4 regions of the Paenibacillus sp. FSL F4-0243 genome follow, and region 1 is predicted to be linked to each of the others. Evidence: riboswitches for the same ligand, from Rfam matches in the RefSeq annotation. Region 1 holds a riboswitch; each other region holds the start of a gene.

Region 1 (8,274 bases):
ATAACACCAATACATAATATTAATAAGGAGGACATTATACCAATGAACTGGATGCATAAACTTCCGTTAAAACAAAGAATTGTTGCCGGATGTTACCTCGTTGCCGCACTATTTGCCATTCCTGTTTTAGTTACTTTTATGATCTTAGGCAACATTATTTTGGGTATTGTTCTAATCGTAGTTCTTGCTGCTCTAACTTTCCCCGTGGCCCGCTTTATCGAGAGAGCGCTTACATCTTCTTTTGATGACATCGCGAATGTATCTCATAGTATTTCAAAAGGGGATTTTACTAGTAGAGCCGATGAGAACGGGTCTATGGGGGACGTAAGTCGTTCCTTTAATACTATGATTGACAAGCTCAAGAAGATTTTGACAGAAGCATCACAAATCACTCGTCAAGTTATGGATGCAAGCCGTGGAATCGAAGATAAGAATCAGAATTTGAAAATTGTCATGGCACAGGTAGCCTCTTCGTCTAACGAGCTAGCTCTTGGTGCAAATGAAATATCTACGGATATCGCTGAAATGACAGAATCCATTAAAGATATTGAGAATAAAGTATCCAATTATACGAACTCAACGAAAGAAATGAACAGACGTTCAATACATACATTAGAACTAGTTGAACAAGGACGGCAGTCCGTTGATACTCAAGCTGAAGGCATGCGCAAAAACATCCAGGCTACTCAAAAAGTAGCTGATACTATCGAAGCCCTGTCTCATAATGCTCGCGGAATTACGATGATTACAAAAACCATCACTGAGATCGCTGAACAGACCAACCTCTTATCGCTGAATGCCTCCATCGAAGCAGCACGCGCCGGGGAGCATGGTCGAGGATTTGCTGTAGTCGCACAGGAGGTTCGTAAACTTGCCGAAGAATCAACGGCTTCAACGAAGGAAGTCTTTGGCTTAGTTCGGAGCATCGAAACTGATATCAAACAAGCGATTGACAATATCGCTATCAACGAAGAAGTCGTACAGGTACAGAATGAGATGATCACTCAATCTGCTCATATCTTTGCTCAAATTGTGCAAAGTGTGCAGTATATTACCGAGCAAATCTCTTCCTTCTCTGCTGAAAGTGATCTGATGTTGGAAAGCGCCTTGAAAATCTCAAGTGCAATAGAGAATATCTCTGCAATCACACAGCAAACCGCTGCCGGCACCGAGGAAGTATCCGCCGCTATGAATGAACAAATTAATGCCCTGCAGTCCGTCGCTGAAGAAACTGAGAAAATGACACAGGCTGTGTTTAATCTACAGAAGACTATCCATATTTTCAAGTTTTAAGTCACTTGCAAATCATATAAACAAGTCCAAAAACTCCTCCTAAGTTTTGACTTAGGGGGAGTTTTTTTATATCTATTATTTCATAGGTTGGACAAGACTTTCGTCAAAATTCGAGTTAATTTGCGAAAATATATTGACAAAGGTACTCTAGGAATATATTGTAAAGGAAAATTCTTCTTATAAATTTTAAAATTAATATTGGCAAAATCTTCGAAAGAGGATGACGCAAAACCATGGATCTACAGCCTCATTTTTAATCAGAGGCCATGACTGCCAGGTTGCAGAAAACCAAGACGACTGAACAATTGTTCAGTCTCTATGGCGATTTATGCCACCAACCTGTGCCCTAATTCAGAGCACAGGTTTTCTAATGTTTGATTTTAAAATAACAATCAACTTGTGAGGTGTATTTTTTGAAGACAGTCGCAGATTACATGTCGGAAGCACTACGGAACCTAGGTGTTACCCATTCCTTTGGTATTATTGGGAAATCCATTTGTCCTATTGTTCTTAAAATGGTAGATTACGGTATTGAATTTATTCCCGGGAGACACGAGTCCAGTTCCGGCTTCGAAGCAGCCGGGTATGCGCTTAAAACTGGAAAACTAGGTGTAGCTTTTGGTACTTCAGGTCCTGGTGGAACAAACCTATTAACCGCAGCAGCACATGCTAAGGCTAACAACCTACCTGTCCTATTTATTACTGGCCATCAATCTATTAAAGAGCTTGGAATTCCCCAATGTCAGGACTCTACTTCTTTTCTAGCTGATTTAGCTGATATGTTTAGACCTGCCACCTTATATAGCAAGCTTATTGAACGTGGAGATCACTTTAACACAATCTTTAATCATGCCATATCCATTGCTTTGAGCGGTAATCGTGGTCCAGTTCACCTTTGTATTCCCTTTGATGTACAAACGGAATTGCTAGAGGAATGTAATATTGTAATCCCTGAACGCGAATCACTGGTTAGCCATGCTAATATCGACCGTGTACTTGATGCTATAAATAACTCTAAGAATCCAATAATTATCGCGGGTAAAGGCGTTAACCGCTCAGGAGCACATAGTGAGCTAATTCAATTAGCGGAAACATTTAATATTCCTGTAGTTACATCTCCAGGTGGTAAAGGGGCTATAGCTTGGGATCATCCACTCTATCACGGTCCAATTGGAGTAGGCGGTTGTACCCATGGGGATGACTTGCTGAATCAAAGTGATCTATTTATCGTTCTCGGGTCACGTTTAAGTGATATGACTATTTGTAATCTTAAAAGGGAAAATCATCCTGCAACATTAATTCAGTTTGATAGCGATCCGACTTTTGTCGGAAAAATATTGTTCTCTAAAACGATTCCAGTGACTGGAGATCTACGGGACAATCTAGTTTACTATCTCAATAATATTGACACGAACAACATCACAAAACGCGAAGCACCGACAAATTCCGATTATACCGAGGAGCCTCCGATTTTACCAAACCTTTCACTTGCATCGGTCTTGAGTATGATGAGTGATTTGATTCCTTATAACAGCACAGTCTTTGTTGATGATGGAAGTCACGGTTTCCATGCTGCGAAATGGTACAAGGTTAAGAAACCGGGCAGTTTTGTTTTCGATGCTTACTTTGCTTGTATGGGTAATTCCATCGGAATGGCGATTGGTGCAAAGGTTGCTGCTCCAGAAGAAACGATCTTCTGCATTACAGGAGATGGCTGCTTTATGATGCTAGGCGCAGAGATTAACGCTGCTGTCTGCAAGGATATTCCTGTCATATTCATTGTTGTGAATAATAAACAGCTAGATATGGCTCTAAAAGGTATGGAAAAAACTACAGGACGTATTGACGGAACTATCTACGAAGTCCCTATGGATGCTGTGAAATTCGCAGAATCACTAGGCGCTAAGGGTTACAAATGTGAGACAGCGGAGGAGTTCGAAACAGCCATCAAGGACGCTGTTGCCATCAACCGTGTTGCCGTCATTGAACTGCTAACAGACCGTGATGAGGTCCCTCCGACTGCTCACCGTACTTTGAACCTAAATTAGGAGGTCACTTATGAAAGACAATGTAAACAGTGGTCTGAACCACTTCACGAATCTCTCTGGAGACTACGGAGCTAAAGCACTGGCTCCGATTAAAGAACATTTCCCCGATTTGGCTGAATTTATTATGGGGAATGCCTACGGCGATATTTTTCAACGCAACACAATCGAAGCTGACTGGAAGGAAATCGCAGTTATCTCTGCCCTGATTTCGATGGGTCAGTTTGATCAATTGGGTGTTCATTATGTCATGGCTCTTCGTGTGGGAGTTACTGTAGAACAACTCAAAGGTATTCTATTACACTTAGTACCCGCTATAGGGGCACCTAGAATCATCACCGCTTTTAATATTCTTCTCGAAACGATTGAAGAAATAAAGTAACTATTTTCAGTAAATTAAAATATCGGGAGAGATGTTAACGTGGGACAGTTTATTTTAAAGACAGACACTACTAAAAAAGTGATCAATATTGAGCTGGAAGGAACATTTTCTGAAGAAGATGGTCTGAAATCTATCCAAGCTTATCAACAAACTATTAATCCTATCACTCCAGCAGACTATGAATTACAAATCGACTGCAGAAAGCTAAACGTAACTGCACCTGATGTTGTACCTCTTTTGGAAGGTTGCTTCGTAATGTTTAAGAATGATGGATTTGTAAAAGTAAATCTAACCCTTGAGAATAACCCAATTCTTAAAATGCAGCTTGCTCGTCTGGGTCGTAAAGCAGGACTAGATAACATCGAGATCATTTCCACCGTTACAGCTTAATTCTTCTTATAACTAAAAAAACTATAGAGTTTTTCAGGAGGATTCATTCATATGACCGGAATTCGTATTCAAGACATTGATATCTATCATCCTAGTAATAAAGTTGGTAACGACTTTTTTATTAAGCATTTTGACGAAAAGGGTATTGATATCCGAGGTCTACTGACCACTTTAGGTCGTGATACGCGCTATAGCATTAAGAATGAGGAAGAAAATTCTCTTACGATGGCTTTTGAGGCTGCCAGTAATGTGTTGGATAAAAATGGTCTCACTGGTGCTGATATCGATCTTATTGCCTATGCAAGTCAAACTCCTGAATATATCTTTCCTACTAACTCTTTAATGATTCACCGTTTAATTAACGGCGCATCCCATACAATTTGTATAGATAGCAACGCTAACTGTGCAGGTATGACTGCTTCCGTAGAACAGGTGAGCCGTCAAATGCAAGCCAATCCTAGAATTAAACGTGCTTTGGTCATCGGATCCGATTATGTAGCACCTCATGCAGATAAGAATGATCCAGTCTATTATGCTAACTTCGGTGATGCAGCTGCGGCAGTCCTTCTTGTGCGCGATGATAATGCGGTAGGCTTCATTGATTCTGTCTATCAAACAGACACATGCGTTTATGGCAACTCCATGTTCCCGGCTGAAGGCTTGGCTAATCTGGGTAGAAAAGGCGTAGCGGCTGGAGAATTCAATGTGAAGTTCATTCCATTTGATGATTCCATTTGCGTAGATGCTGCTTCTGAATCGATTCGCACGCTTCTATCTGATAACAACATAGCGCCTGAATCTATTAAAGCGGCCTGTTTCTCACAGCTTTCACTGCCTAATATCGTTGGTGTTTGTGAAAAAGTGGGTATTGATCGTGAGGTTGCGGTTTACATAGGTGATGAATTCGGGTACACCTCAACCAGTAGCCCGTTTATCGCTCTACACAAAGCTATTACTACAGGAAAGATCGAACGCGGAGATAAAGTTCTGTTCTGGACAGTGGGCGCTGGATGGCAAAACGTTGCATTTGTTATTGAATATTAAGCGTTACAACCTAAAAAGCGGCAGGCCAAGGATTATCCTTAGCTTGCCGCTTTTTAGGTTGATCTGTTCTTTAGGACTCGCTGGCAAAGGATAACCCCTTTTCAGTGAGCGCACGCCGTAGTACATCAATCCCTTTTGGTCCCATCCCATGGAGCTGCAGAAGCTCTGACTCAGTGAGCTTACTGATTTGGTGAATCTGTGTATACCCAGCACCATGAAGTGCTCGAAGTGCAGGCTTAGATAGTCCACTCGGTAGATCAGATTCTGTTCCATTAAACATAGACATATGCATCTCCCTGATCACTGATATCTTTCATGTTTTTCCCAGCCCATGGTACGCGCTACAGCGTCTTTCCAGGCGTTGTAACGTCGTTCACGCTCATCTATACCCATTACAGGTGAAAAGACCCTCTCAGCTTTGTTAAAGCTTTCTAGCTGCTCTCTTGTCCAAACTCCTGAGGTTAATCCAGCCAGAAGTGCTGCTCCCAGCGCAGTCGTCTCCGCATATGTAGTTCGAGTAACTTCACTACCGAGGATATCAGACTGAAACTGCATCAGCAAATCATTACGAACCGCTCCACCATCTACACGAAGTCCGGTCAATGGCATGCCTGCATCTTTTTCCATCGCCCCAATTACATCTCTAGACTGAAATGCTAATGACTCTAACGTTGCTCTTACCAAATGCCCCGAGGTGGTTCCTCTAGTTAGACCGAAGACTGCTCCACGTGCATACATATCCCAATAAGGGGCACCTAGTCCAGTAAAAGCAGGTACGACGACAACCCCTTCACTGTCCTCTACTTCCCGCGCTTTGTCTTCCGAGCCTGCCGGCTCCGTTATGAGTCCTAACCCCTCCTGAAGCCATTGTACAGCCGCTCCGGCTACAAACACACTGCCCTCGAGTGCATAATAGAGCTCATCCCCCATTCCCCAAGCTACAGTGGTCAACAACCCATGACTGGAGACTACAGCTTCTGTACCTGTATTCATCAGAATAAAGCATCCAGTTCCATATGTGTTTTTGGCACTGCCGGGTTCAAGACAAGTATGTCCAAACAAAGCAGCTTGTTGATCCCCCAATACAGAGTGAATAGGTATTTCTGTCCCGAACCACTGCGCGTCTGCTGCTCCAAATTCACTACCGGACATCCTCACTTCTGGCAGGATGGAGCGTGGTACACGAAGCTCCTCCATTAGCTCTTCGTCCCAGCAGCGCTCATGTAGATTATATAGCATCGTACGCGATGCATTAGTTACATCAGTAGCATGTACAGCCCCGCCAGTAAGCTTCCAGATTAGCCAGCTGTCTACTGTCCCAGCTAGTAGCTCGCCATTATTCGCCCGCTCTCGTGCGCCTTCTACATGATCAAGAATCCAGGAGAATTTTGTTGCAGAAAAATAAGCATCCACAACGAGTCCCGTCTTGCTAGCAATGAGTCCCTCTAACCCCTTACTCTTGATCTCTTCACACAGCTCTGCAGTACGTCTGTCCTGCCACACAATCGCAGGATAAATCGGCTTGCCTGTTGCTCTATCCCAGATCAGGGCCGTTTCCCTCTGATTTGTAATTCCAATGGAATATACTTCCTGAGGTGTTATCCCGCCCTGAGTAATCGCATCTCTTGCAGCTGCAAGCTGTGACGCCCAAATTTGCTCTGGGTCATGCTCCACCCAGCCAGGGTGTGGGAAAGATTGTTCAACCTCATATTGCCCTTGTGAGACGATTCTAGCGTCCTCATCGAACACTATGGCTCGTGAACTGGTAGTCCCTTGGTCTAAAGATAAAATCATTTGATGGCCTCCCAAGCATAAACAATGAGATATGTTCCACGATGAACAAGATTAATGTGTTTGTTTCAACAAAAAGCACCTCTGCTGTCAGAGGCGCTATCACACATTGTGTTTGGAATTACTGTTTTTCGACAGGAAGTCTTAGGGTAAAGGTTGTACTTTCGCCCAACTTACTGGAAGCTGAAATGGTTCCGTGATGCGACTCAACAATATTTTTAACAATCGCAAGCCCGAGTCCCGTTCCACCTGATTCTCCCCGTACACGTGCCTTATCGGCTTTGTAGAAACGATCAAATATATAAGGCAGATCTTCCTGCGGAATGCCGACGCCTTCATCCTGAATTTTAATTTCAAAATAGCGACGCCCTTCTAAGACACAAGTTCCTGTATGAACTGTGATCTTCTTGCCACCCTGCGTATGACGAAAAGCATTATCGAGCAAATTGGTTAAGACTTGCTCAAGCTTATCTTCATCCGCTGCCTTAAGAACAAGGACATCGCTCTCTTTATTTAGCTGCAGATGAATATCACGCTCTTTCGCACGTACGGAAAATTTGCGATACACTCGTTCCAGCAGTTCGTTCACATCTACTTCTGCCTTCAACATATCCGTATGTCCAGCTTCCATTCGCGCAAGGTCGAGCAGATCCTTTACAAGACGTCCCATACGGAGCGATTCATCATGAATGACCTGAATCAGTTCACTGCTTTCCTCTGGTGAAGATGCCATGCCGTCAAGTAAAGCCTCACTATAACCTTGCATCATCGATAATGGCGTCCGAATCTCATGAGAGACGTTTGCCACGAAGTCACGGCGCATTTTTTCGAGTCGTACTTCTTCAGTCACATCACGCAGAACAGCAACCACTCCACGAATGCTCCCCTCAGAATATAAAGGTGCCATATGGACGGACCACACGCCCTGCCGGACATGTACATTAGAACGCTCATCGCCGCCTTGTTTCAACGTGCTCAAAAATAAAGGACGCAGGGGAGGTGGAACATTACTCTCAGCCGTTTCCGTATGAGGTTCAATGTCACTCTCTTGTTCCCACTCTAAATCGCTCCAGCTCTCAAGTAGCGATTGACCATGCGGGTTGGTCAGAATAATCTGGCCTTCGATGTCAAAGGTGATTACAGCATCACTCATGCTGCGTAATACACTGGATAGATGGCCCTTCTCATGGTGCAGACTGCGAATATTCTCTTCCAACTCCTCAGCCATATGGTTGAAGGAAGTCGCCAATTGGCCAATCTCGTCACTTGTGACCAGCGTCAGCCTTGTTCCGTATTCACCACGTCGAATGTTGTTTGCAGCCTCGATGA
Region 2 (8,274 bases), 2.8 Mb from region 1:
GGGACAAGCGGATTCGTTCTTTCTGATTTTTCTGTTGCTCAGTATCCATGGCGCTGCGAACAAAAAGTTTGTTCAATCCGCGATTTTGTTTGCAATAGCAACTTTAATTAAACCACAAGCGTTAATATTCACACCGGTATTATTGTTTGCTTTCTATCATCACCGTGCTTGGAAGCAGCTTGGATTTGGAGCTTTGTACGGATTAGGGATATTCGGATTGCTCGCGGCACCATTTTTCTGGAATAACGGTGGTTTAGTTGGCCTTATTAATCTGTATAAGAGTACGTTATCTTCCTATCCCTATTCTTCTGTGAATGCATTTAATCTATATGCACTGACTGACCCGATGTGGTCATCTCTTGACCTAACTTGGTTAGGTATTACTTACCGTGTATGGGGCTTCATATTTATTTTAGTGGCAGTAGCCATAGCAACCTTTTATTCTTTCAAAAAAGATCGCTTGGATTTATCCAAATCCTACTTTATCGGTATGGCGCTCATTGTAGTAGTTTTTGTGCTTGGAACCAAAATGCATGAACGTTATATGTTCCCTGCTGTTATTCTATGTATGTTCACTTATATAGCGAGTCGGGATCGTAGGTTTTTATTCCTATTCCTTGGATTCAGCTTAACGCAGTATATCAATGTGGCTTATACGTTGACCCATCTAAATGCAGGTGTAAATCCAGGTGCAGATGGAATCGTTTTGGTTACTTCTATTGCTAACCTGTCATTATTGCTATACATGCTCTACATTGGTTACGACGTTTATGTTCGTGGGGGAGTAAAGCCTCTTCCAGCACCACCAACACCTGAAGAAAAATATGAAGAAGACCTTAAAGTCGTCGAGCAAATAAGACCGCACCAGAAGGGAGGGAGACTTAAGCGATGAAGTTTAAGCGTATAGATTGGATATGTATTCTTGCCATTACTGCCGTTTACGCGGCAATTGCTTTATATAATTTAGGTTCTACTAAATCTCCAGAGACCTTGTGGGAGCCAGCTGCCAGCGGTGAAAGCTTCTATGTAGATCTAGGACAGAGCAAACAATTGGAACGAGTGAATATCTTCGGTGGCGTAGGTACCGGGAAGTTTAAGCTCGAATTCAGTGAATCCCCTGAGGTCTGGAGTAGTCCACTGGATGTAAGCGAGGATGTTGGGAATGTCTTCATCTGGAAAAGCCAACCTCTGAACGTTGCAGCAAGATACGTGAAGTTTACAGTTACATCTCCAGGGTTCACTTTAAATGAAATGGCCTTCTATGAGCAGGGAGGCGAAAGAGTACCTCTTTCTATAGCCGGTGTTACACCGGATGCTAATGCAGTCGCTAAAAGAGGAGAGCTTGCCAATCTTTTTGACGAGCAGTCGCTCATCCCTGAATATTCTAACTTTATGAATAGCACTTATTTTGACGAGATCTACCATGCACGGACAGCTTATGAATATACACACGGGATTGTGCCTTATGAGAACACGCATCCACCACTAGGCAAGCTATTGATCGCAGTAGGGATGGAACTGTTTGGAGTCAATCCTTTCGGCTGGCGTATTATCGGAACATTGTTCGGGATTGCCATGCTGCCTCTCATTTATGTAATGGCACTACGTCTCTTTAAAAAGAGTAAATACGCAGCACTTGCAGCTGGATTGTTCGCACTGGATTTCATGCATTTCACACAAACAAGAATCTCTACGATCGATGTATACGGAGTATTCTTCATCATGTTAATGTTTTATTTCATGCAGCGATATTACACTATGAATTTCTTCAGGCAGCCCTTAAGAAAAACACTAATTCCGTTATTCTGGTCCGGTTTATTCTTCGGAATTGGTGTCGCCTCCAAGTGGATTGTACTGTACGGAGGAGCTGGGCTGGCCATTATGCTAGCTATCTCGCTCTTCGAGCGCTACAGAGAATATAAAGCATCGGGACGGTTGCTCGCGGAAGGGAAGATCAAAGACAAGGAACTGCTGGGTACCTGTCGCGAAGCCGTAAATTCGTTCTGGAAGAATACCATTATTACGCTAGCTAGTTGTGTTGCATTCTTCGTAATCATACCGGTCATTATTTATAGTTTATCTTTTGTTCCGGGTTTATCTGCATCCGCAGAGGGCTTTACTATAAAAGGCTTGATTGATTCCCAAAAGAACATGTACAACTATCACAGTCAGCTTGTAGCTACACATCCTTTTGCGTCCTCCTGGTGGCAATGGCCGTTTATGAAGAGACCAGTCTGGTTCTTCAGTGGCAGTGAGGGTTTGCCGCAAGGTCAGGTCAGCAGTATAGTGACTATGGGGAATCCGCTTATCTGGTGGACGGGTATTTTCGCAATGCTGGCAACGCTGTGGATTACACTGAAACACAAAGATAAGACCCTTTATATGATCTGGATCGCCTTTTTCTCACAATATGTTCCGTGGATGCTTGTCCCAAGGGAAACCTTTATCTACCATTATTTTGCTATGGTGCCTTTTATGATTCTTGGTATTGTATATATAATGAAGTTGCTAGATAGTAATTATCCTGAGGCTCGTTATGTTAGTTATGTCTATGTGGCTGTTGCTTTACTGCTCTTTGTCGCGTTCTACCCTGTCCTGTCAGGGATGCAGGTAAGCGGAGATTATGTGAAGGGTATGCTGCGTTGGTTCCCATCTTGGGTTTTCTAAGATTTTTTATAATATCTATAATAATAAGTTTATGCTTACAGCGTTATTATGAAGTACAGAAAGATGTAACGCTCCATAAAGCTTTTAGGAGGAATAAAGGTGAAAGCCAGATATAGTGTAATTGTACCCATGTTCAATGAGGAGCAAGTAATTAGCGTTACTTATGAACGTTTGAAAAAAGTAATGGACGAATGCGGCGATACTTATGAGCTAGTCTTCGTAAATGACGGAAGTCGTGATCGTTCGGCCCAGATGATTCGGGAGATCAGTGATCGGGATGAATGCGTCAAGCTAATTGACTTCTCGCGTAATTTCGGACATCAGGTAGCAATTACAGCTGGCATGGACTATGCCGAAGGTCAAGCGGTTGTTGTTATTGATGCTGACCTTCAAGATCCACCGGAGGTCATTTTGCAAATGATCGAGAAGTGGAAAGAGGGTTATGACGTTGTGTATGCGAAGCGGCTGAAGCGCCGTGGAGAAACGATGTTCAAAAAGGTAACGGCTAAGATCTTTTATCGATTACTCAGCAGCATGACAAGTGTAGACATTCCTACGGACACAGGTGATTTCCGTCTTATTGATCGTAAGGTATGTGATGTCTTGCGAGGTCTCAAGGAAAAAAACCGGTATGTCAGAGGTTTAGTGAGCTGGGTCGGCTTCAAGCAGACGATGGTGGAATATGAGCGGGAAGAACGATTTGCAGGAGAAACTAAGTATCCTCTTAAGAAAATGATTCGTTTTGCGCTGGATGGGATCACTTCCTTTTCGCATAAGCCACTTAAGATTGCTACGTATGTCGGATTCTTTCTTTCCTTCTCGAGCTTTCTCTATTTATTCTTCGTATTGTTTCAAAGAATTTTTTTCACCTCATGGACGGTTCCAGGTTGGGCTTCCATTGTAGGGGTCAATTTGCTCTTTAACGGTATCGTTCTGATGCTGCTAGGTGTAATCGGTGAGTATATTGGACGGATTTATGACGAGTCTAAGGATAGACCGTTGTATATTGTCAGTGAGACCATAGGATATCGTAACGAAGAAGAAGTGGATCGCCGGAAGGATTACAAAGATGTCAGATAAGAACTTTCGGACTGCTTTCATACAGTTTCTCAAATTTAATGCTGTAGGTCTGGTAAATACCCTCATTGATTTCGTAATCTTCACATTACTGAACTCACTTGGGATGGTATATGCGTTGGCACAGGTGATTTCTTATAGTGCAGGGACAGCGAACAGCTTTATTTTGAATAAAAAAGTAACCTTCAAGGATCGTGATCGTGGTAATAAAGAGGGTTTTGATAAGACGCAGTTGCTGAAGTTTATCGTACTGAATCTGGTAGTACTCGGAATATCGCTGTTGCTAATGCATCTGTTGACTGACAAACTAGGCATTCAAGTGTTGATCTCTAAGGTATTAGTAACGTTTGTGACGGTGATCATTAACTTCTTCGGAAGTCGTAAATGGGTATTCTAAAGTTCAGTAGAACCAATCTACGGAGGTGAAAATCATGCGTAAATTCTCGTATGTGCTCATACTGGCGGGGATCCTTATCATGCTCTATCCAAAAGCTAACGAATGGTATAACGACTGGCAGCAGGATAAGCTATTAGAATCAGCTGAACTGAGCACCAGTGAAAGTACTCCACCACCTGATCTAAAGAGCAGATATGCCGAGGTCACTCAGCTACTAGCTGAGGAATCAGCTTTAGATGCACAAGCACAGCCGCAAGAAACAGAAAAGCCGGAACCGGAAATTGAAGTGGGTGGCAAAGTTATCGCATTAATTGAGATCGATAAGATCGATCTGAAGCTGCCAGTATTAGAAGGGGCTACTAAAGCGAATATGAAGCATGCGGCGGCCCATATGAAAGAAACAACTCCAATAGGAGAAATAGGGAACGCCGCAATAGCTGCACATAGAGCTAGAACTACGGGCAGATTGTTTAACAGATTGAATGAGGTTGTGATTGGGGATACGATTTCGGTAAAGACTAGCGATCAGACCTATAATTACGAGGTTTATGATATTTCTGTTGTACTTCCTAGTGATGTGTCTGTTCTAGACGGGAATAACAAAGATAAAATTCTTACTCTAATTACGTGTGACCCACTAGTAGATCCTACACATCGTTTGATTGTTCATGCCAAGCTTTCCTAATCGTTGACGAGAAATAACAAGAGAATTCAAATACAGAGAAATAACTATAAAATAATAGTAAATCTAGCAATTTTGTTCTTGTTTACGAGGATAAATATGGTAGTATAAGACTATAAAAGCTAAACACGATAAACGGCAAACCTATCGAAAGGTAGGGACGCAAAGCTAAAGGGCCTTCCCGTAAGGATGGCAGCCAGTTACCGAATGAAGAGGCTTTTTTTGTTTTTATAAAATATATAAGAATCTTAGATTCATATTTCTACTTGGACTGATTCTCTTAATTTGTCTAGTGAAATTAGAACAGATAGAGCTTATACGATAACGGCAAACCTATCGAAAGGTAGGGACGCAAAGCTAAAGGGCCTTCCCGAAAGGATGGCAGCCAGCTACCGAAAGGGGTTTTATCCGTGAAAAAGGTTTATTTTATGATGGTGGCGCTGTTCGTACTGATTACTGCGGTTCCGGTAAGCACAGCTCAAGCCGCAAGTGTAGATGCAAGCTGGTTGATTACATCGAAAGTGGCTCAAGGTGTTATTGGAATTAACTATGATATTCCGAAAGATAAAAGAATCAAACTCATGATCACTAAAGACAACAGCAGCTATACATATAACTTATATGCTTCTGGACAAGCTGAGGACTTCCCTTTACAACAAGGTAATGGTACTTATAAGGTTTCTGTTCTTGAGAACACAACCGGCAATAAATACAAAGCGTTATATTCCGAAGTAGTAGACGTAACCATGAGTGACTCGAATTCCGTATATTTGGGCTCCGTACAGAATGTGAAATGGAGTTCTTCTGATAAAGCGATCCTTAAGGCAAAAGAGCTTACAAAAGGCAAAACAACAGATGAAGAGAAAGTTAAGGCAATCTATAACTATATAGTTGCTAATGTACAATACGATTATTCTCTTGCTAATAATGTAACAACAGATTACATTCCGAACATTAACAACACTTTGAATACTAAAAAAGGAATCTGCTATGACTATGCTTCTCTTTTTGCCGCAATGCTGCGTAGTGTAGATGTGCCTGCTAAATTGGTGATGGGGAATACTAGCTACGTTACGCAATACCATGCATGGAATGAAGTGTTGATGGATGGGAAATGGGTTACTATTGATACAACGGTAGATGCATCGTCAGCGAAGAGTAAGAAGAATACGGATTTTATTAAGGCTTCAAGTAAGTATACTGCAGCAAAATACTATTAATTTGCATCGCTAGATTCATAACTCTATTAAATAAACAACCAGCTTAATTATTAAGCTAGTTGTTTATTTTTCTATTAGGGGTTGCTTTTCTATGAATAGATAGGTTATTATAGTTAAGCGTTGTTAGACAGCGTACAGGCAATGTTTGAGAGAGTTATATAAATGGCTTTCGAAAAATAAAGCTTGCATTACTGAGAACAACATGATATATTATAAGAGTTGCTGCTGAGACATTGAACGGCGCCAACGAGAACTTGATCTTTGAAAACTGAACAACGAGTGAGTAGGAAATCACGAAAGTGATATCCAAAATTAGAGAATTAATTTTCTCGTCAGATGTTTCAAAATGAGCATATCGCTCTTTTCAATACTAATTGGAGAGTTTGATCCTGGCTCAGGACGAACGCTGGCGGCGTGCCTAATACATGCAAGTCGAGCGGAGTTATTTTGAAAGCTTGCTTTCAAAATAACTTAGCGGCGGACGGGTGAGTAACACGTAGGCAACCTGCCCCTTAGACTGGGATAACTACCGGAAACGGTAGCTAATACCGGATAATTTCTTTTTTCTCCTGAAGAAAGAATGAAAGACGGAGCAATCTGTCACTGAGGGATGGGCCTGCGGCGCATTAGCTAGTTGGTGGGGTAACGGCCCACCAAGGCGACGATGCGTAGCCGACCTGAGAGGGTGAACGGCCACACTGGGACTGAGACACGGCCCAGACTCCTACGGGAGGCAGCAGTAGGGAATCTTCCGCAATGGACGAAAGTCTGACGGAGCAACGCCGCGTGAGTGATGAAGGTTTTCGGATCGTAAAGCTCTGTTGCCAGGGAAGAACGTCCGGTAGAGTAACTGCTATCGGAGTGACGGTACCTGAGAAGAAAGCCCCGGCTAACTACGTGCCAGCAGCCGCGGTAATACGTAGGGGGCAAGCGTTGTCCGGAATTATTGGGCGTAAAGCGCGCGCAGGCGGTCATTTAAGTCTGGTGTTTAAACCTTGGGCTCAACCTGAGGTCGCACTGGAAACTGGGTGACTTGAGTACAGAAGAGGAAAGTGGAATTCCACGTGTAGCGGTGAAATGCGTAGATATGTGGAGGAACACCAGTGGCGAAGGCGACTTTCTGGGCTGTAACTGACGCTGAGGCGCGAAAGCGTGGGGAGCAAACAGGATTAGATACCCTGGTAGTCCACGCCGTAAACGATGAGTGCTAGGTGTTAGGGGTTTCGATACCCTTGGTGCCGAAGTTAACACAGTAAGCACTCCGCCTGGGGAGTACGGTCGCAAGACTGAAACTCAAAGGAATTGACGGGGACCCGCACAAGCAGTGGAGTATGTGGTTTAATTCGAAGCAACGCGAAGAACCTTACCAGGTCTTGACATCCCTCTGAATCCACTAGAGATAGTGGCGGCCTTCGGGACAGAGGAGACAGGTGGTGCATGGTTGTCGTCAGCTCGTGTCGTGAGATGTTGGGTTAAGTCCCGCAACGAGCGCAACCCTTAACTTTAGTTGCCAGCAAGTAATGTTGGGCACTCTAGAGTGACTGCCGGTGACAAACCGGAGGAAGGTGGGGATGACGTCAAATCATCATGCCCCTTATGACCTGGGCTACACACGTACTACAATGGCCGGTACAACGGGAAGCGAAACCGCGAGGTGAAGCCAATCCCATCAAAGCCGGTCTCAGTTCGGATTGCAGGCTGCAACTCGCCTGCATGAAGTCGGAATTGCTAGTAATCGCGGATCAGCATGCCGCGGTGAATACGTTCCCGGGTCTTGTACACACCGCCCGTCACACCACGAGAGTTTACAACACCCGAAGTCGGTGGGGTAACCCGCAAGGGAGCCAGCCGCCGAAGGTGGGGTAGATGATTGGGGTGAAGTCGTAACAAGGTAGCCGTATCGGAAGGTGCGGCTGGATCACCTCCTTTCTATGGAGAATCGTCTTCTGCAATGAAGACATTCAAATCGGAAGTTAAACTTCCACAACTCACTCGTTGCTCAGTTTTGAGAGTTTAAGCTCTCAGTAAGACTTGATCCTTGAAAACTGGATACCGAAACGAATTTGCGTTTTAGAACATCTTTTAGCAACTTGTGCAAACAAGTAAATGTTATTAGTGAGATGATTCCAAAAGAAAAGTCATCGTATGATATTTTCATGAGGAAAAATCAAGGTTAAGCTAATAAGAGCACACGGAGGATGCCTAGGCGCCAGGAGCCGACGAAGGACGTG
Region 3 (8,274 bases), 1.9 Mb from region 1:
TCAGGATTCACAGTGAAGCCATGTCTGGCAAAATAGCTACTTAGGTCTAACCCCAGCACTTCAGAGGAGAACTCCACCAAATACTGCTGCTTGGAATTGTCGCCGTTCGGAAGGGAGACCTTCCGCTCGCGGTATAGCTTGGTCAGTTCTGTCCAGTAACCCGGATGCGCTAATTCTAACTGCCAATAGGCACCGAGCTGTGCAAATAAGCCCTGCTGATTCATAACCACTTTATTTTCTTCGATTACATATTTATAAATATCACTTTCAAAAGGAATACGAGTATCCATCGAGTCCGCATAGACTGACATCAGCATAGACACCATATTATTGGTTACTTCACCATATTCTCGTTCACCCATCGCCAAGCGATGCCCTATTTCATGATTCAATCCCCATCCTGGATAGACTTTGTTAAAATCACCTAACATCGTCCCTACGGTCCCAATTTGTATCCCTGTATGATCTCCCGCTGCATACATCGCACCATAAGGCTGCATCAATCGGATGTTCTCACGAATTAGCTTCGCATCATGAATCACACTACTGCCATCCAAGCCATAGAAGTCAAAGATCGTCTTCATCCAAGTATCATAGCCGGTTACGGTACCCAGCGGATCATTTTCTTGCGTAATAAACTTGTTATAAGCTTCTGTCGCAGTTCCTGTGAAAATAACATGATCGCTGACCATTTCCACCACATCGATGAGCTCGCGATCTTGAACATTCGGATGCGCTGCCTTATCTTCATCTAATTTTTGTTTATAGGTGTTTAAGAAGGCTTTAAATTGTTCAGGATCTGTAGTCTTGGTCATCATAGGGATCTTGGTAAGCCCCTCGAACCGGATCATAGGTGCTTTACCTTGTTCCTCTGCTGTATATGGATTGACGATATACACTGTACCGCCTTTAGTCACTTCATGTGCATAATAACTATTCGTAGCAAATTCAGGAACGGTTATAATATTCTTACCTGGACGCAATTGCACACCTCTAGCCCAAACATTCCAAGCCGCCTCTTGTTGAGAAAAGACTAAAGAAGGTAGTTTATCGCTCGAAGCTGCGTCCACATAAACGTTGATTGTATCTCCAGGCATTGCAACGAGACCTGTAGGCTGGTTGTTCGTCCCGAAACCAATTCTCAGGTTTTCCTGCGCATGCTTTTTCATATCTCCACGTTGTTTCGCCTCAATGATGGTGCCTTCAGTTTGAACTTCACCATTCACTAGCTTCTTAGCTAAATCCAAAGAATCTTTCAGGATTGGATAGAGCGGATGTACTTTTGCCGCTTCTTCTAATTCGTTGATTGCTTCGACGCTATTATAAGCAGGAACAACCGCACTCATCGTGCCATCTGTGAAAATACCATTTACAGCTTCACTTACTTTATCCTCTGTATAAAATCTAAATTCAGCTGCAAAGGGTCTGTTGATATTGGCTTTTGTGAACTTGAATTTCAATCTTTTAAACTTTGTAGGTTCGAATTTAAACTCCAGAAAGTCATTCGTACTAGTCGCGGTTCCGCTAGATACGAGTTGGAAGGTCTCTCCCTTACTTGTTTCTGATGCATAAATTTCAAAAGCCTCTGGGAAGCCTTTGCGGTTATCTCTAGCCAGGAAAGCCACTCTATCTAGTATTTTCGCTTGCGCTAATTCAAACACGACTTCATTCGTGAAGCTGTCATCATTGTTTTTGTTCGTTTCCCAGTGTGTATTCGGCTGGTCATCGAGCATGTATTCCGGTTTCGTACCTGGATAGCTTCCACCGTTCACCGTTACTTTTGATACATTAGAGTTGGGCATTCTATAAGCTTCGCTATAGGCATTTTCGTATGCTGTACCATAGCCTTTTAGCTTCGAAACCTTAGCTGCTGTTGCCTCTATTTGATGATTCTCCAGAAGTACTTTTGCATTCTCTATATCTGCTTGAAACTGCGCGTACAGTGGATGTGTCTGTACTTCTTGTTCTAAAGCCGTTAATTTCTCCACCGTATTAAATGCTGTGCTAACTTGACTCAAGGTATCATCTGTAAATAAATTTTTCATTTTAGCGGATACGGTATCTTCTTTGTAAAAAGAAAACTCGGCTGCACTCGCCCAATCTTGGTTAGCTTTTTTGAAGACAAATTTAAGTCTCTTGAAGGCTGTAGGTGCAAACTGAATCTCTACTACGTCACCTGCTCCGCCTTTATATTCTCCAGAGGATACTAGCGTATAATCGCCTGCATCCGTAGTTGAGCCATAAATATCAAATTCCTGAGCAAACCCCTTCCCCTTTGCACTGGATTGTCTTGCAGCGTATACGATTCTATTTAATTCAGTGGACTCATTGAAAACAAAGACAACCTCATTCGTAAACGTTGAACTGTTCGGTTTGCCCGTTTCCCAATGCGTACTCATATCGCCATCCATAGCCTTAGCTATAGGTGAACCTGAGTAGTTGCCACCGTTATTGGTAATGGATTTAATATTCGCAGGATTCATTCTAAAAACATCATTATAAGCGCTTAGGATAGCCTTGCCGTAGAGATCAAACGGAATAACTGACGCATTGCTGAATAGGTCAGCCTTGCTTTGTACTACAGTGTTCACTACACTTACCGTGCTTACATCACTTGCTAAAGCATAACCTGCCTCACTCGAAAAACTAGCTAACATGGCTGCTGATGTAGCGATCGCAATCATTTTTTTCATCTTTTCTACCCCCCAGATGTAATATGAATCTCTTCCGTGCCTAAAAATAGGCACAAAAAAAACTACCCCAAAAGAGTAGCTTGATTGCGTATAAAGTCGCATAAAAACTAAGACTTAATTTTTATTAAACTTTAACAAAAAGCGTAATACACTCTTTGGCAGCTGGCTGACAATAGTTATGATAACCTTAGTCCCTATAGCTTTGCGTCCCTACATTTCCATAGGTTTGCCTATGAAGTTTCGAATACATTACAAAGAGTAACATAACGCTACATCTGATCGCATGATTAATTGGTATGAAATCCGAATAGGTAATTGCAATTACTTTTTCTATCGTGATAGATATTCTTTATAGAGTATCCCGGAAGAGAGAGGACACTTTAGGACTGGAGGTCTACTTAACTCCCCGCACCAAACAAACGCCGGAACCAATTCCACACATCGCCCGTGATGGGAATTAACCCGAAGCCATGCTCGCCAACTGCGATTAGACCATATGCCCATTGGCCAATAGCTACTGCTCCCCCAGCAATCCGTCCTATGGCTACCGCCCCAAATGCCGTATCACCTATGGCGACAGCCCCCAACGCTTTTTCGGCTATCGCGATCGCGCCTACAGCCACTCCTGCAATAGCAATCGCCCCAGCTGCGAAGCCAAGCCAGCTAATGGCTATCGCTCCAAGGGCTAACCACATTCCTAGTGATATTGCACCCACGGATAGAACCCCTACGCTTATCGCACCTATGGAAATCAAGCCTACAGCTACATCTCCAATAGCAATTAATCCAACAGCTGTCTTCACTTGTGGCTTGCTTCCGTGACCATACCCCTGACCTGAGTATCGACCCAAATTGCTGCGAATACTTACCACCGGAAATGATGGAGACGGCCATTGATAATCAATTTCTCGTCCACCTAACCCTCTAGAATCCGCCCAGTGCGTGATGTACTTATGCCATTTCATATCCATCCCGTCCCCCTTCTCAATTACCTTAATTATACAACCCTAGGGGTTGGCTGCACTCAGACTCTGACCTGAAATTCATCTCATCCTCTAGACGGAGTTATACTCATTAGGATCACTGTTTGGGAATAGGATCAGGCTTTCCAAATAAATATCCCTGAAACAACTGATAACCACTCTGCTTAAGCCATTCAAAGTCCTCTCTAAACTCCACACCTTCTGCTAGAGGAACGGATTGGATTTCTAAAGCTTTTTCTAAAAATTGTTTAGCTATTTTCTGTTTGTTCAGATCGCTGGACACACCCTGAACATATTTCATATCCAGCTTCATGTAATGGGGTTTAAGCTCCAATAACATCTCGATCGTGCTGAAGCCCTCGCCAACATCATCTAAAGCGTATTCAAATCCCCGATCCTTGTAATATGTCAAAATAGCTTTCAAATGAGCGAGATCATCCACTTTCTCCGTCTCAACAACTTCAAAAACAAAAAGAGAGGGATCGACGCCTAATTGATTGGCCAGTTCAACGGTTGATCTTAAGCAGAACTCTGGAGCGTAGATCGACGTTGGGATAAAATTAATAAACGTTTTTTTATTTAAGGGTGCAGCATATTTTACAGCAGTCATTCTACATAACCGGTCTAAAGCATATAAACGCCCACGATTCCGTGCCGCCGCAAAAATCTCATTAGGATAGATAAGGGACCCATCTTCTTTTTTAAATCTGGATAGGAGCTCGTATGCAAAAATCTCTTCCCGTACGTTCACAATCGGTTGGAAGTGACAAGTAACTAAGCCCTTAGTTATAACCTCATCAATCCACTCCATATCAAGTACAGTAGGTAATTCGGATAGAGGTCTCCATGTTTGGTCATCTATACGGAATTCAAACTGCTCCGACTCCATATGGTCATTACAGAAATCTAGAAAATCCCGCACCCCAGCCTCCTTAATCGTAATCACATTTTCTTCTACCTTATGTATCGTATTACTTCTACTCAAGTGATGAATAACCTCAGGTAAAATCCTTAGATTAAGCTCACCATGAGCCTTGATTTCAAAATTCAGCTCTCTTACTACACAATGATTACATGCCACATTCATAACCCCTTTAATAATCAATTCTCTGAAAAAGATCCCGGAACTGCTCTTCAATCGAAATCCGTATACTCTAGTAAATACGTCGGGTCTAACACGGTGATCTGCTGATGTTGAATATCAATAATCTTTTGCTCTTGCAGATCTTTAAGCACAAGGGTAGCCGTCTCCCTTAACGTTCCGATCATATCCGCGAACTGCTGATGGGTCAATCGAAGATCAATCCTCTGTTTGCCTTGCTCCTCGACTCCAAATCTTTGGTATAGTCTTCTCAGCGTAAAGATCGCACGCGCTCTCGCATCATGAAATTTCATTTCATGTAATAACCGATTCGATAAAAATAAACGGTCCATTTGCAGCAGCATCAATTGTTCCTTAATCAACGGGTAATCGGCAAGCATCTGCTCAAAAGGCTCACGTTTAATCACAAATAATACAGTATCATTCATAGCCACCGCAGACAGCACTCTTATATTGGAGGGATGGATCACTTCCAGATCGCCAAATAAATCGCCTTTTCCAAAAAGATCTACGGTATGCTCTTTCCCTTTTGTGGTAGCGTACACCCTTATAATCCCCGAATAGATAACATAGGCATGATCCACATTCCATAGTTTTGTATGCCAACATACTGATAATAAATCATCATCCTGTTATATTCTATCGTAACGATGCCAAAACCAATAACAAAGGAGAACCTTCCATGAGATATAATTTTGACGGAAAAGGACTTACAGAAACGCCAGAGATCGTGTTTGAGAGCAATCCTCTACTAGAACTGAGCATGTACAACAACCATCTTAAAGAAATCCCTGACCATCTCTTCCTCCATGACGAATTAGAGGTACTTAATTATGCGGGTAATGAAATCGAACAGTTATCCGAGAACATCGGTCGCTTAGTTCACCTAAGAATGTTGGATTTAGGCCATAATCGACTGAAGGTATTGCCGGAGACAATTGGCGGACTGCAGGGGTTAGATTCTTTTCTATACCTAAGTAATAATCAGTTCGAACAGCTGCCGGAGCAGCTTTGTAATCTCCAGAAACTCAAGTATCTGAACGTAACAGATAATCATCTCAAGCAATTGCCTACCCGTATAGGCGAAATGAGCAGTCTAATTGAACTGCGGCTTTATTATAATCAGCTAGAACGTCTACCTGATTCGATCACACAAATTAAAGGGTTAAGAGAGATTCATCTTTATGGTAATCAACTGGTCGTATTGCCAGAGCATTTGGGTGCTTTAGAAGAACTGCGGATACTCGATATGAGTGATAATCGAATCACTGAACTGCCCTCATCCATCGGTAAACTAAGCAAGTTAAGAAGACTTAACCTTCGAAAAAATAAACTGAATAAGCTGCCTGAGGAAATAGGTCAATTAAGCAGCCTTGTTGAGCTTGATTTAAGAGATAATAACCTGCAAGAAATCCCGAATTCCCTTTTACAGCTTGAACGATTAGAGAAACTGGATCTAAGATGGAATCACAGCTTGAAGGGAACGGATATTTTAGAGCAATTAGAGCAAAGAGGATGTATCGTATATAAATAACAAAAAAGCCCCCTGTTAAAGAAGCTTTTCATTCAAATCTATGCTATGCGTGACGCGGTTTCTCCCCTGTTCTTTAGAGGCATAGAGCGCTTGATCAGCTTTTTGCAGAAGGGTGGTTTCTGAATCAGCTGGAATAAATGTAGCTATACCAATACTCACCGTAATCCGGCCCATTTCCCAAGTTGAATACGCGATAGATTGCCGTAAATTCTCAGCTATAGTCTTTGACTCCGAGATGTCTGTATTTGGTAAAAGAAGTATGAATTCCTCACCGCCATATCTAACCGCCATATCCTCTTTACGAGATTGCAGTTTCAAGATACTCGCCATTTTCTCCAGTACATAGTCACCTGTCTGATGCCCATAGGTGTCGTTCACTTTTTTAAAATGATCAATATCTATAATACACAGCGAAAATGCTGCTTCAGCTTGGGCATACCCTGCAATCTGCTCTTCCAGCTTCTCTTGAAGAAACCTTCTATTCTTCAGCCCAGTCAGCTTATCTGTATTAGATAATTCTACTAAAACGGCATTCATCTCCAGCAATTCAGCTTGCTTTTGCTCGATTTCCAGGTGAATTTGTTTGAGCTTTGCCAGCGCCTGATCTTTTTCCCAATAAGCCTCTTCTATTTGCTTCTTCGCAGATCGTAACTCTAGCTCATAATCAATACGTTTGCCCATCTGTACTAAAATACAATCAATGACCTCTACACCTTCACACTCAAGGCGTCTGCCATTTAACAAGTAAGGGACGGCTTGTCCCTTGCTGTCCTTCAAATTGATAAATAACTCTTCCACCTGTCCATTCAGATTGATAAAAGGATAGAAGTATGAATGAAAAATAAGCTTGTTTGCCGTAGACATGATAGATTCAAAATGCTTATGCACCAAATCAACCTGCTTATACCCCATACGGTCCAAGAACGTCTGATTTACATCCTTGATTATTCCTTCATGGGTAATAGAAACATAGCCACAAGGCGCAAATCTTAATCGGTCATCCATGATCTAAATATCCTTTCAACACAGCATAATCTCATCTAGCTTACGTAAGATATTCATTAATTAAAGTGATGGTCTCCTCAGGATGGCTTATATGCGGGTAATGCCCTTTAGCCTCCATTAACCGGAAGGTGCTATTATTCAAGTGTTTATGTAGATATTCTCCAGCCGCTATAGGTACGATACTGTCATCCGAGCATTGTAGAATAAGTGTAGGGATTGTAGCCTTAGGTAGATCTTCCCTATGATCTGAAAAGAACGTAACTTCTGCAAATTCCCTTGCAATAACAGGATCTGCCGAGATAAAGCTGCGCTCCAGCTCTTTCGTTAACATCGGGTCAGGGTTGTTCATAGCAAGAGGTGCCATAAAGCTAGCCCAGCCAGCAAAATTCATCTCCATCATCTCCAGAAGCTCAGTAATATCGCTCTTCTCGAAGCCTCCGAAATAAGTATCCCCCTCATTTAAATAACATGAAGAAGGACCAATCATAATCATTTTATCAAAATAATCCGGCCGCTCAATCGAAGCAAGCATCCCGATCATAGAACTAATCGAATGACCTATAAAAATAATATCTTTGAGTTCCAACGTTTCGATGACATCCAATACATCCTGTACATAGCCGTGGAGCGTATGATATTTATCTGTTGTATATGCACTTAAATCTGAGTTACCTGAACCTACATAATCAAATAGAACGATTCGATATTTCTTCTCAAAAGAAGGCGTAATAAACTGCCACATGCTCTGGTCACACCCAAATCCATGTGCAAAAAGGATGGTTCTTTCTCCTTCTCCAATCACTTTCACATGATTCCGCGCCCTAACATCGTTCATTTCATATAACTCCCTCTATAGTTAGCATTCTCTCTATTTTGAAGGGTTAACCTGGAAATATCAAGAGCATAAAAAACTCCGCTAGAGTAATCTCTAGCGGAGTTTTTTATGCTATCTAATTT
Region 4 (8,274 bases), 3.3 Mb from region 1:
GATAAATTTAGCACACTCCTTTGTTGTTGTCAACAAAACACTATAAAAGATAACAGCCTTGTTCAGTATGTAAATAGATATCCTGAACAAGGCTGTTTTGTTTTGGTTCTTACTCGATCACAAATTTACCAACCGTCTCATTCATCATTTCCGCAATATTCGCCTGGTGCTCAGAAGAAGCAGCCACATCTTCAAACGCTTGTAATGTATCTGAAATGTGATTTCGAATGCCACTTACATTGTCCGCAGACTGTTGAGATACTGCGGCAACATTCGTCATCGCTTGATCTACCTCTGCCATTGATAGCTTCAGTCCGTGCATTGAAGATACCATTTCACCTGTAATCTCATGAAACATATCGGCATCATTTTTATATTGCATACTTACTTGCTCGAAACTCTCATAATCACTTATCACCGTCGAATCGATAAAATCCAGCAGCGATTGTGATTGAAAGGACACATTCTCAAAAGCATCTTCCACTAGCAGTGTCATTTTCTGAATCTTCCCCACCGACTCCTCCGACTGTAGAGCAAGTTTGCGTACTTCATTAGCAACTACAGCGAATCCTCTTCCCTCATCCCCAGCTCTTGCTGCTTCAATGGAAGCATTCAAGGACAATAGATTCGTTTGGGCTGCAATCTCTGAAATGTACCCAGCTATCTCTCTTACTTCATTAACAACTTTCCCTGCCTCGATCGCGTGCATAATGGAATTCTGTTTCTCAGCATACAAACTTGTCGCATATTGAATCGATGCTACAGCCTTTTCCTTCGCGGAAGCTGCCTGTACCAGAATTCCTTCGGAGGTATTTAGTGCGACTCCCGCCTTATCACTTAGCAGATCTGCATTGGAGATAATCTCTTGTACTGTTGCATTTACTTCTTCTGTTGTAGCACTTAAAGATTCACTTCCAGAAGCAACCTCTTGCGAGGAATTATAAATTTGATCCATTGTAGCATTTACTTCCTCAACTGTTGCAGATAATTCTTCGCTAAGTGCACCTAACTCTTGTGCTGAGGAAGAAGCACTAGTTACGATGGTTTGTACTTGCTCTGCCGAATGATTAAGCGACTTCACGATTCGACCAAATTCATCTTCAGCATCAAACTTAGCTCTTTGAGTCAGATCTCCTCGACCAAACGCCTCTGAAAAGTTCAGGATAATGGTTACTGCTCGTGAGAAATATCTTCTCAAGGACAAATATGAACCGATTGAAATCAGGATAACGAGAAAAGCAACAATGATATTGACCGTAAGTCCTTTTTGAAATAGCTTCTTATTCTGAACATCTGCATATTGGGCACTTCCTAAGTTCATTTCAACTAATTTTCCAAGGTCTTCATTTCGTTTCATATTTAACGCTTCAAGATCAGAGATGATATCTTCAGCAGGATCATATGTAGGGGTATTTAGCATCTTCTCAAACATCGGAAGCTGAATTTGCCGATACTGTTTCGTTAATGATAAAACTTCAGCATAAATCTCCTTTTCGTTTGGGAGGGAACGTGTTTCTTCATACTTATTCAAGATTCCATTGTTTTCAGCTTGAAGCTCAACAACTTTCTGATAACTCTCTTGAAGTTCGCTTGGATCATGACTAGCGATCATCTTATTCGTTAAGGTTACTATTTCATGATTATTAGATTCGAATTTCCCAAGTGCATAAACTGACGTAAGATCGTTCTTATACATACTTCTAGAGTTCGCATACATATTGCTGAAATACACACTACCAACGATCGCAATGATCAGAGCACCTAACAGTAATATTGAATTAGTAACAGTAATTTTGCCTACGATAGTCCAATTTCTCATTTTCCTCATGCTTTGCACTCCCTATGTACTTTTAATTAAGCTTTCATATTCTACTACTGGCATTGGTTTCGCGAAATAGTATCCTTGTGCGATTTCACAATCTATTTGTTTCAAAAAATCAATTTGCGCCTCTGTCTCAACTCCCTCTGCCACAACTTTCATATTTAAATCCCTAGCTAGCTTGACCATACTGGCAATTACTATCTTCCCTGTCTCATCATTTGACTTACTCATCAGAAAAGCCCTGTCTAACTTAATGACATCAGCAGGGAAATATTGCAATACATTTAAGGAACTATAACCTGTCCCAAAATCATCGATAGCTATGGAAAATCCTTTACGTTTCAACTCCAACAAAATATCTCTAACAAACTCTAAATTTTGGAATACAATAGACTCGGTCAGCTCTAACTCTATCAATTTAGCAGGTACCTGGTAGCTGTTAATAATATTCGTCAAATGGAGCAGGAAATCATTATGATATAGGGTTATAAGCGATATATTCACTGAAATCGGAAGTGGCTGGATTCCTTCCTGGATCCATTTACTCAACATGATACATACTGATTTAAACACCATTAAATCTAATTTCACGATAAAGCGATTTCTCTCAAATATGGGGATAAATACTGCAGGAGATATAAGTCCCTTCTGAGGATCATTCCATCGAACCAATGCCTCAGCGCCATGAAAACTGTTCACTCGCAGATCCATTTTCGGTTGTAAATATACTATAAATTCACCATTTGTCATGGCAGCATCCATCTTTCTTACGATGTCTTGCTCTTCGTGTATCTGCAATAGCAATTGTTCGTCAAAGAAAGCGCATGAGCTCTTGTATCCACCTTTAATGGACTTACAAGCGATTCCTGCTCGGTCAATACATGTGAGGATATCGCTCTGACGATCATCTATACAGTAAATTCCACAATTAATCACTAGCCTAAAACCTTCTTCATTTCCAAACGTATAGTCGCTCATTTGTTCAGTAAGTACTTGTATACGGATGAATAATTCCGCCTTATTGTCATACGAAGTGAAAAGAATAAAACGATCACCCCCTAAGCGTCCAATGACATCCTCGTCTAATGTGTTTGCTGTTAAGCTATTAGCCACTTGAATCAAAATGCTATTTCCTTCATGAAAACCGACAATTTCATTTATGTATTTAAATTGTTCAATATCAAATTGCAACACAGCAAACTTTGTATTCTGTTTCTCTTTAAGTAAATACTGAGCATCTATAACAAATTTATTCGTTCTAGGAAGATGTGTTAACTCATCCTCAAAGGCAATCCTCTCCATCTGTTTCCTAATTTTGCTCTTATTTAATAGAATGTTAACAAATATGATCAATAATAAGACAAACATGATTACACATAATAAAAAAGTCGCCTGACTCATTTGAGACGCTTTGGCCATGATCACATCTTTCGGTATCACGGAGAGAATATACCAGTCCTCAACCCCCTGAATGCCAGAATAACCAACCATTTTGCTATCTCCGTTAATCCAAAATATTCCTACTCCAGATTTTTTTGCGGTTATGTTCTCTTTAAAGATTTGCAGTTGTTTCTTATTTCTAGAATCAATACTTATACTTTCGAATATGTTATCAATTGACTTATCCTCTTCGAGATTCTTCGATTTGATAATGACTTGTCCCTTTTGATCAATGATTTGAGAATAACCATGACCTTTAAAGAAGGAAACTGCAAGAGCATCATAAAGATCCTGTGTATATTTGCTGGCAGATAAAGCACCCTTCACTTCACCTTTAAACTTAAGTGGACTATTGATCGTGATAATTTCTTTATTGGAGATCTTATCTAAGAATGGATCAGAAATACTGCTAATACCCTGAAGAGCTTTTTGGAATCCTACTTCATCTGATACATCAAACATTGTCCCATCTGATGCGTAAGCTTTACCATCTGGGCTGTTGATGCTAATTCGAATAAAATTATATTTTTTATCAAAGTGATGCAGATATTTTTTGGTCTTATCCCAGTCCATATAATTGATTTCCGAAATAGAATCAGCAATTCCATCTAATGAATCTAATCCACCATGTATCATATTTCCAATCGATCTACTCGCATGTATCGTAGCTTCTGATGTAGCAGCAACCGCTTCTTGCTCATAAGAGTTAGCAGTCCATTTTATGAAATAGTAAGAGCACCCCCAAAATATCAACGTTGCCATTATGACGAGGCCTATCATTCTCCATACTCTCAATGGTTGTGTTTGATCCATGTACTATCATCCTTTTTCCGATTTATTACGTTTTTATTAGAAAACGAATTAAAAAAAGCCGCTATCAGAATGATAACGGCTGCATATGCATCAAAAAATAAGATCAAGAAACTCCAACTGCATGCAACCGGCTGTCATATCTATATGTAGATTTAGACCCTATGGCTTTGTGTCCCTACTTTTCAATAGGTTTACCAATATTCTGTTTTAACTATTATTAGTCATAAATACTCTATTAATAATAGGTTGCCTCCAAAAGACCTATTTCCGTAGTAAATTTTAATTTTTCCATGGGAAAATTTTCACAAATATCAATGTTAACTTTAATATAATATTTATTAATGTAAAGCAACAATTCTGCGAACAATTATAAAATTAGATACTAAAGCCCAATGTAACATTTAAATATGTCACATTGGGACTTATTTCTCAACACGAACTATGTTTGTCTTACACACGCATAACGAAGAACAGCTTCTTCCAAAATATCAATCCCCATAATGATATCATCCAAGTCTGTATATTCATTGGGATGATGACTAAGTCCATCTACAGAAGGAACAAAGATAAGCCCTACTGGGCAAAGTTTGTTCATGTTCATGGCATCATGCCCTGCACCACTGATCATCCGTTGACTCGATATCCCTTTCTCTTCACAAATCGATTCTAGAACCTGACTGATCTCATCAGATAATAGGACGGGTTCCTCCGAAATAATTTCCGTACTCTCAATTACAAGTTGTCTATTTTCTTGTACTAAGGATATTGTTTGATACAAATGGTCTAACACACGTTGCCTGGATGCCACTGAAGTAGATCTGATATCAATTTTAATTTCTACCTCTCCCGGAACCACGTTCATAGCGCCATTCAAGATATCTATCACCCCTAGCGTCGCAACCGTTCCAAATTCTTGTTCGAGTTTGGCTGCTTTCTCAAGCTCAAGTGCTATTTCTGAGGCACCCAGAAAAGCATCTTTTCTCATATTCATAGGTGTCGTTCCAGAGTGGGATGCCTTCCCTGATATTTGAATATGAAGCCTCACGGGTGCAGCAATTCCAGTCACAATTCCAATTCTTTTATTATTGTTTATTAAGACAGGACCTTGCTCAATATGTAATTCAAAAAACGCTTTTAATTCTTCATTCTCTCTACTCGCCTGATCAATATTGTTATAATCCAGTGCACATAGCGAAAATGCCTTTTCCATGGTAATACCGTCTTTGTCCTTCAAAGATCTATATTTCTCCTTCTGAAATAACCCTGACATTACTTTACTGCCTACTGTTGAAATCCCAAAACGCGAGGATTCTTCACAGGCAAATGAGATGATTTCGATCGGATGATCCGTTTCAATCCCTTTTTCGTTTAGACGTTTGATCACTTCCAAAGCAGCCGTTACACCTACTACCCCATCGTACTTCCCACCTTGGTATACCGTATCCAAGTGAGAGCCCATTACAACGGGTGGGAGCCCTTCTATCTTCCCATTCCTTCTAGCGATCACATTTCCGCAATGATCCATCCGAATATCTAAATTTTCAGCCTTACACATCCGCATAAAAGCACTCGTACATGTCTGCTCTTCATTTGTATAGGCAATTCTAGTGATGCCCTTCTCACCCGAGTTATATTGATTAATATTATCAAATAAAGCCTGATATCTTCTCTTTCTATCCATGCTAATATCTCCAATCCTGGGTATTCATGATTATGGTTTCATCAAAATTCGTGAATGATATACAATAGAGGTAGTGCTAGTCTTTAAAAATTACTTACTTGATGAGGTGTAATGGATAGCTATGAAGAAGACCATTATTTTTAAAGAAAATGACTCATTTACAATTAAAGCTGATTTTTATGAAACAAACCGTCCCCAAGCCCCTGCTATTGTTTACATTCACGGAGGCGGTCTACTTTGGGGTGATCGAGAAGATCTATCCGAGGAAATGATACAACTTTACACTAATAATGGTTTTGCGCTATTTTCGATTGACTATAGATTAGCCCCTAGGTCAACCCTATCTGACATCCTTGAAGATATCCAAGACGGTCTTCTTTGGTTAGTGAATGAAGGACCCAAGGAATTCTCCATTGATCCCTCAAGGATTGCTGTCGTGGGAAGCTCCGCAGGTGGTTTCCTTGCGCTGTGCACAGGAATGTTTACCCATAAGCCGCGTGCGATTGTCTCCTTCTATGGATATGGCGATATTAGTGCTCCATGGGCACTCGAACCAAGTAAATTCTATTGTGAAAAGGATATCGTCTCCATGGAGATTGCAAAAGGTACAGTGTCCGATCAAATCATTACGAGCGCAAGCGTTGACGAGCGTTTTCTTCTCTATTTATATGCAAGACAATCCGGTCGTTGGATCGAAGAAGTGACGGGCTTGAATCCTTCTCTACATAAGGAAGAAATCCTCAAATTCTGTCCTATTCATCATGTAACTAAGGAATTCCCCCCTACATTGTTACTGCACGGAACGAACGATGTAGATGTACCGTATGAACAATCGGTATTCATGAGAGCTGCGCTAGTGAAAGAAGGAGTACCGGCAAAGCTTATTACTATTCCAAACGGAGAGCATGTATTTGAAAAAGATTTCGATAACCCTGTTGTGCAAAAAGCTCTTCATCAGGTGATTGATTTCCTTCAGCTTCATCTTGCTGAGTAGGTCTGTAGAAGAACAGGAAAATCCGGCACTAAAATAGTGCCGGAAAATATAGGAGACCGCATGAATTATTTCTTGTTTAATTCGTGGAAATGCGTCCATAAATGATCGCAATCTTCTCTAGCTTCCACTTTAATCATATTAACAACACTCTCATCATGCCCCACAAAATATTCGCGAAGGTGAATGTCAGAGAAGCCATGCTCTTTCGCATCATCTCTTGTGCTGCAATAATGAACTTCCTTAACACCTGACCAAATAATAGCGCCCATACACATCGGACACGGTTCACAGGTGGCATAAATTACACAATCCGATAAGTCCATCGTGTCTAGCTTTTTGCAAGCTTCTCGGATAGCTACCATTTCCGCATGTGCAGAAGGATCCGTATCTCTCATCATCGTATTGCTAACCGCTGCAATTACTTCATCGCCTCGAACAATCGTTGCACCAAACGGGCCCCCAAATTTCTTATTCATACCCTCGATCGTTGCATCTACCGCCAATTTCATGTAATCCATTTCAAAATTCCTCCTCTAGTTTAATTGGGATGATTTTAGTGTTTTGCTAAAGATGGTGTATAGAACAAACGAAACAATTAAACCACTAAAGAAAGCAAAATCATTCATCCTAACTAGGAAGGGGATACCCTTAAGAAATGCACCTGACATAGGAAGGATGAAGCTGACTGCTAGAACAGCCATCGCAACAGGATTGTAACCATTCTTATATTCACCGTTGCTGCCTGCTGGGACATAGATATTATCAAGATTTAATACTCTTTTCCGATGAATAAAGAAGCTTGAAAGCATAATACCCGCAATTGGACCAAAGATAGACCCAATAAAGCTATAGAAGTAGAATAAGGTCGTTGTACTTTCTACAAGCTTCCATGGCAAAATCAAAGTTCCAACAACGGCTGTTAAGACACCTGCAGTCTTTACAGTGAATTTTTTCGGGAAAAGAGATGACATTTGCAAGCCAGCTGGCAATAGGTTTGCAAACACTACGAAGGCGATTGCTCCTACGTTTAGCGCTAGAATCAATACAACAACAGCGAAAGTGTTTTCAATTTTATCAATGGCATGAACGATATTGAAAATCGGTTCACCAAACGCAATTTCAGTACCCGCGATTAAAGCCACACAAGTGATGGCAAAAAGAATATAAGATAAGATAAACCCTACTGGCAACCCAATCATAGCCGCTTTTGGTGATTTCGCACGATGTGTGAAGTCCGACATATTCACAACAGGACCCGCCCAGTTAGATACCAATGCACTCACGCAAGCAATAAAGACTAATGGACTTGAGCTTGGGTTCGCTGGTACATACTCTAAAATCGGTCCAAACCCTCCAGCAATCTTGATCGCCCAAACAGCAGCACCAATAATAAACACATACACTACTGGGGAAGACCAGTTACCGAACTTACCTAATGTTTTCATTCCACCTAAGAACAACAGAACCGTTGCTGTCCAAAGAATCGCATAGGAGATCATTGTCGGGAATGCTAACCCGAATAGT

The links. A riboswitch is a leader RNA that binds a small molecule or an ion and turns the genes downstream of it on or off. The one in region 1 is predicted to bind cyclic di-GMP.
Region 2: it holds a riboswitch for cyclic di-GMP, as region 1 does, so the genes downstream of both, NSS87_RS03205 (transglutaminase-like domain-containing protein) here and NSS87_RS21795 (thiamine pyrophosphate-binding protein) in region 1, are expected to answer to the same signal.
Region 3: it holds a riboswitch for cyclic di-GMP, as region 1 does, so the genes downstream of both, NSS87_RS30075 (NPCBM/NEW2 domain-containing protein) here and NSS87_RS21795 (thiamine pyrophosphate-binding protein) in region 1, are expected to answer to the same signal.
Region 4: it holds a riboswitch for cyclic di-GMP, as region 1 does, so the genes downstream of both, NSS87_RS05615 (EAL domain-containing protein) here and NSS87_RS21795 (thiamine pyrophosphate-binding protein) in region 1, are expected to answer to the same signal.

Annotation. Positions count from the first base shown of each region.
Region 1 is NZ_CP150151.1:4,876,836-4,885,109, forward strand. It holds gene NSS87_RS21790 (HAMP domain-containing methyl-accepting chemotaxis protein) at 43-1,293, shown strand; cyclic di-GMP riboswitch class I at 1,484-1,579, shown strand; gene NSS87_RS21795 (thiamine pyrophosphate-binding protein) at 1,698-3,341, shown strand; gene NSS87_RS21800 (carboxymuconolactone decarboxylase family protein) at 3,352-3,720, shown strand; gene NSS87_RS21805 (hypothetical protein) at 3,760-4,110, shown strand; gene NSS87_RS21810 (3-oxoacyl-[acyl-carrier-protein] synthase III C-terminal domain-containing protein) at 4,162-5,154, shown strand; gene NSS87_RS21815 (DNA-binding protein) at 5,225-5,440, opposite strand; gene glpK (glycerol kinase GlpK) at 5,455-6,948, opposite strand; gene NSS87_RS21825 (ATP-binding protein) at 7,067-8,274, opposite strand, start outside.
Region 2 is NZ_CP150151.1:715,245-723,518, forward strand. It holds gene NSS87_RS03180 (glycosyltransferase 87 family protein) at 1-892, shown strand, start outside; gene NSS87_RS03185 (phospholipid carrier-dependent glycosyltransferase) at 889-2,667, shown strand; gene NSS87_RS03190 (glycosyltransferase family 2 protein) at 2,767-3,747, shown strand; gene NSS87_RS03195 (GtrA family protein) at 3,737-4,141, shown strand; gene NSS87_RS03200 (class D sortase) at 4,176-4,826, shown strand; cyclic di-GMP riboswitch class I at 4,951-5,031, shown strand; cyclic di-GMP riboswitch class I at 5,140-5,220, shown strand; gene NSS87_RS03205 (transglutaminase-like domain-containing protein) at 5,234-6,043, shown strand; rRNA gene NSS87_RS03210 (16S ribosomal RNA) at 6,415-7,972, shown strand; rRNA gene NSS87_RS03215 (23S ribosomal RNA) at 8,215-8,274, shown strand, end outside.
Region 3 is NZ_CP150151.1:6,795,603-6,803,876, forward strand. It holds gene NSS87_RS30075 (NPCBM/NEW2 domain-containing protein) at 1-2,693, opposite strand, end outside; cyclic di-GMP riboswitch class I at 2,848-2,934, opposite strand; gene NSS87_RS30080 (hypothetical protein) at 3,092-3,658, opposite strand; gene NSS87_RS30085 (EAL domain-containing protein) at 3,774-4,763, opposite strand; gene NSS87_RS30090 (Crp/Fnr family transcriptional regulator) at 4,811-5,362, opposite strand; gene NSS87_RS30095 (leucine-rich repeat domain-containing protein) at 5,461-6,312, shown strand; gene NSS87_RS30100 (diguanylate cyclase) at 6,328-7,317, opposite strand; gene NSS87_RS30105 (alpha/beta hydrolase) at 7,358-8,152, opposite strand; gene NSS87_RS30110 (SDR family oxidoreductase) at 8,274-8,274, opposite strand, start outside.
Region 4 is NZ_CP150151.1:1,252,514-1,260,787, reverse strand. It holds gene NSS87_RS05620 (methyl-accepting chemotaxis protein) at 110-1,828, opposite strand; gene NSS87_RS05615 (EAL domain-containing protein) at 1,841-4,075, opposite strand; cyclic di-GMP riboswitch class I at 4,195-4,281, opposite strand; gene NSS87_RS05610 (Zn-dependent hydrolase) at 4,515-5,756, opposite strand; gene NSS87_RS05605 (alpha/beta hydrolase) at 5,878-6,750, shown strand; gene NSS87_RS05600 (nucleoside deaminase) at 6,816-7,268, opposite strand; gene NSS87_RS05595 (cytosine permease) at 7,284-8,274, opposite strand, start outside.